Regions from separate parts of the Rothia sp. 27098_8_29 genome, predicted to be linked through region 1. Evidence: riboswitches for the same ligand, from Rfam matches in the RefSeq annotation. Region 1 holds a riboswitch; the other holds the start of a gene.
What was found. A riboswitch is a leader RNA that binds a small molecule or an ion and turns the genes downstream of it on or off. The one in region 1 is predicted to bind S-adenosylmethionine.
Positions count from the first base shown of each region.

Region 2: linked by a shared signal. The riboswitch ahead of O3649_RS05845 (methylenetetrahydrofolate reductase) and the one ahead of O3649_RS07110 (bifunctional o-acetylhomoserine/o-acetylserine sulfhydrylase) in region 1 are both predicted to bind S-adenosylmethionine.

Region 1 is NZ_JAPWAI010000004.1:107,159-109,357, forward strand. It holds gene O3649_RS07110 (bifunctional o-acetylhomoserine/o-acetylserine sulfhydrylase) at 1-918, opposite strand, end outside; SAM riboswitch class IV at 1,022-1,134, opposite strand; gene O3649_RS07115 (ABC transporter ATP-binding protein) at 1,482-2,199, shown strand, end outside.
Region 2 is NZ_JAPWAI010000002.1:202,843-205,041, forward strand. It holds gene O3649_RS05840 (ABC transporter ATP-binding protein) at 1-644, opposite strand, end outside; SAM riboswitch class I at 992-1,108, shown strand; gene O3649_RS05845 (methylenetetrahydrofolate reductase) at 1,225-2,130, shown strand.

The sequences.
Region 1 (2,199 bases):
ACCGATACCGATGTTGAAGGCGTTGGTCGGGGAGATGGCTGCACCGGTGTCGCGCAGCAGGGAGACGCGCGCCTTCAGGATGTAGGAGAGGTTCGCACCGAATGCGGAGTCCTTGCCCAGGTCGCGTGCGTAGACAAGGCCGTGGTAGCCGGGGGCGGGCTGGTTGAACTTGGGGAACTTCTCGGGGTCTGCACCGTAGTCGAAGTTACCGGAGTCAACAATCACGCCGCCGATGGAGGTTCCGTGGCCACCCAGGTACTTGGTTGCGGAGTGGACGACCACGTCCGCGCCATGTTCGATGGGGCGTAGCAGGTAGGGGGTGGGTACGGTGTTGTCCACAATCAGGGGTACACCGTTTTCGTGCGCAATTGCAGCAATAGGCTCAATGTCGAGCACGTCATTACGGGGGTTGGGTACGGACTCGCCGTAGAAGAGCTTGGTGTTGGGGCGGACTGCGGCGCGCCATGCGTCCAGGTCGTCCGGGTTCTCGACGAAGGTGGTTTCGATACCGAGGTCGGCGAGGGTGTACTTGAGCAGATTGTAGGTGCCGCCGTACACGGAGGGCGATGCAACCACATGGTCGCCTGCACCGGCGATGTTCAGGATTGCGTAGGTGATAGCTGCCTGACCGGATGCCAGCAGCAGCGCGCCGACGCCGCCTTCCAGGGAAGCGATACGGTTTTCGATTACTTCATGGGTGGGGTTGTTGAGGCGAGTGTAAATGGGGCCCAGTTCGGAGAGGGCGAAACGGTTCGCTGCCTGCTCGGCGCTGTCAAAGACATAAGAGGTGGTCTGGTAGATGGGTAGTGCCCGAGCTCCCGTTGCGGCATCCGGCGCCTGACCTGCGTGAATCTGGCGGGTTTCGAACTTCCAACCGGCGGGGTTGGCGGGAGTCGGGACGGTAGTGTTGTTGCTCATGCGTGGCTCCTAATGGGGATTCTTAGGGGGCCGCATGCCGATGGTACAGGAATCGTCGTCGAATAATCCTGTCACGATTGATGTACCGTTATCGGTCACATCGGTCCCGCGCTTGCGTCACGCTTTTGCGTGCCGCCTGGTCTTCACCCAGGGCACCCCACCGCGGAGGAGGGTTGCCGGCCAGCTAGCTGGGGCTTATCGCTGGCGCTCTTGACCTGTTATTTAGAGTGTCATAGGGCACGGGGTGGGGTCAAGGGTTTTGTGGGTGCGCAGTACTTTAAGACATTTCATTGCAAAGATGACGTTTTTTAACGTCTGTCACCAAAAACCGTCTGCAACAAAATGTGAGCGACGGTGCCGGGGCAATCCGAGGGCGAGGCAATCGAGATGCGGAGGCGGACACCCACCATCCACACAGTAACCCCCATCACTTTTATCTACGGCTTTTCGGTACACTGAAATGACACATACACTCACGCAGGGTACAACTCGCTACGCCGTTTATCCTGCTCAGCATCCCTCCGGTATAGGGGCCAGAGGGTCATACCCGAAGGTTACCTACCATGTCTCTTGTTCTTGATGCGGCGCAGCTCAGCCGCGTCTTTGGCAAAGGTGAAAACGCTTTTACCGCCGTCGACCGTGTGTCACTTCGCGTCAGTTCCGGTGAGATTCATGCCCTCCTCGGCCCCAACGGTGCGGGCAAAACGACGACCGTGCAGATGTGCTCGACCCTGCTCACCCCCACCGGCGGTAGCCTCACCGTGAACGGTATTGACGCTATCGCCGACCCGCAGCGGGCGCGCCGTCACGTGGGTCTCGCACTGGGCGGGGAGAACGGCTTCTACCCGCGCGCTAGTGCCCGCGACAATCTGCTGTTCTTCGCCGATGTTGCGGGGGTTTCCGGGCGGACCCGACGACACGAGGTGGAGCATGCCCTAGCCCGTGTGGAACTCACCGATGCGGCAACGCGGCCTGTCCAGGAGTTTTCCCGCGGCATGAAGCAGCGCCTACATATTGCCCGCGCCCTGCTCGGCTCCCCCGCTCTGCTCCTGCTGGATGAGCCGACCAACGGGCTCGACCCCGATATCGCCCTGACCGTGCGTGCCCTCATCAGATCTCTGGCAAATGAAGGTACCGCCATTCTGCTGACGAGCCACCTGCTGGGCGAGATTGAGGACCTGGCGCACACCATCACCGTTTTGGGTGCCGGTTCCGTTGCTGTGAGCGGCAACCTCGAGGACGTTGCCGCGCACGCCGGCATTGCCGCCACGACTGTGGTTC
Region 2 (2,199 bases), on a different contig from region 1:
AGTTCTTGGGCTCGACTCTGAGCCATCAGATTGTCTAGATAGTAGTTCTCTACCCGATAGTCCTCGTACATTAGGGTGTATATAGCGTAATCACGTTTAGCGAGGATTACCATTGCAATAGATAGGGGTAGTGAACACAGTGCCGCAAAAATTGCTGCCACAATGCTGACGTTCGCGATATTAAGACAGAGAAGTAACACCATTGCGAAGGCACTCACCAGTGTCATAACTGACATGGTGTGAACCTGCAATTCCTGTTTCGATATTGCCTCTCTAGCAGCACGTATATCTTCCTGTGATTTTGTGCTACCTATATCAGATAACGGAAATGTAGATAACCTGTTATTTAACATGCAGTGAACCCGATAGTTCACCTTTGATTTGAGGATGAGCATGTTACTTATGACCCAGCGTTTAGCAATGATATTAATTCCGACAACAAGGGCAAGAGCAACGATATAAATCCAGGCCGCGCCACCATTTGAACCGCTCAAGGCTGATACTGTATTACCAATCAGCAGGGACTGACTCAAGGGAATGCAGGCAATGACGGCTAGCGATAGGGCGACGCTCACCAGGGTTGTGGGACAGGTTTTCCAGGCTAGGCGGAAGGACCAGAGTATAGAAGAAAATAGCTTTTTCATTCTCACCACGCTCACAAAGTCATATTGAACTCATCTTTGAGCCCTGAAACTCCTCGATGAGCGGACATTGAAACACTACCCGTGCCTCACTAGCTACCCTACCCCTCAATGAAATTCAAAACACATATATTCGTGCGTGTCCAAGAATATTAAGCAGACGTATCTGCGATAGTTCCGGGCATCCAGGGGTCAGCCGACAGCCCTACCCACAACGCCCCCAGCCGCCCTTCGTCATAGTCGGTCATATTAAGTTCATATTTCGCCCCAATGTCATGTCCAGAAATATTAGGACATCAACCGCCGCACCCCTTGCACGCCCTCGGAGGCGGTGGGTAAAGTGAAGGCGTTATCTATCAAGAGCGACCGAGAGATCTGGCTCGTCGACGTCGCAGCAACCTCGCCAGTATCCCCCACCGTCACGGTGCAGGGTGCGGACAAGGTGCTCCCGCCAGAACCGATAGAGAAGAATACCCTTCGGCACCCCTTGATGATGCGCACCCGCAACCGGTGGCGCGCATCCTGCAGAAGAATTCGCGCACCCTTACGGTGTGTATCTATCGGGTGAACACGAAGGATGGTCATGACGACAGTTCACCCGGCTCTTTCTTTTGAGCTGTTCCCTCCGCGCTCACACGCAAGCTGTGAGTCGCTGATTCGCACCATTGCGGAGCTTGAGGGTACCAACCCCGACTACGTTTCGGTCACCTATTCCGGTGACGCGAAGCGCCGTCAGAAGACGCTGGCGCTGCTCGACTACCTGGTGCACGAAACCTCCCTCACCCCCCTGGCACACCTGATTTGTGCAGGCCACTCGGTGCACGAGCTGGAGCGTGCGGTCCGCCTGATTCTGGGTCTGGGCGTGCGCGGTTTCCTGGCGCTGCGCGGTGACGTGCAGGAAGGTCAGGTTTCTGAGCTTCCCTTCGCCCGCTACCTGGTCGAGCTGATTCGCCGCGTGGAACGCGAAGATTTCGCCCACCTGGCGGCGGGTAAGGTGTCCATCGGTGTGGCGGCGTACCCGCAGAAGCACCCCGAGTCCGCATCCCTGCTGCAGGATATTGAGATTCTGCTGTCGAAGCAGCGTGCCGGCGCGGATTTCGCGATCACTCAGGTGTTCTTTGAGGATGAGCGCTACAGCGCCCTGGTCGATTCGGCGCACCTGGCAGGCGTAGATATTCCGATTATTCCGGGCATCATGCCGGTAACCTCGCTGAAGCGCCTGCAGAATCTTTGCCAGATGGCGGGCATGGAAGTCCCGACGGACCTCGCCTACGCCCTAGAGACGGCGACCAGCAACACAGAGTTGCACCGCATCGGCGTGGATTACGCGCTGAACCAGTGCCGCGCTGTGATGGATGCGGGCGCACCGGGCCTGCACTTCTTCACCTTCAACGAGCATGCGGCGGTGCTGGACGTTCTGGATCAGCTGGACCTACCCCGATACAGCAACCGTTTCTCTCAGCCGCTGAGCGAACTGGAATACGCCTAACCCAACCCGTAACGCTCCTTGTCGGATGCGTTCCCATTGTCTCCCCCACAAATATTCCGGGAGTTGTTG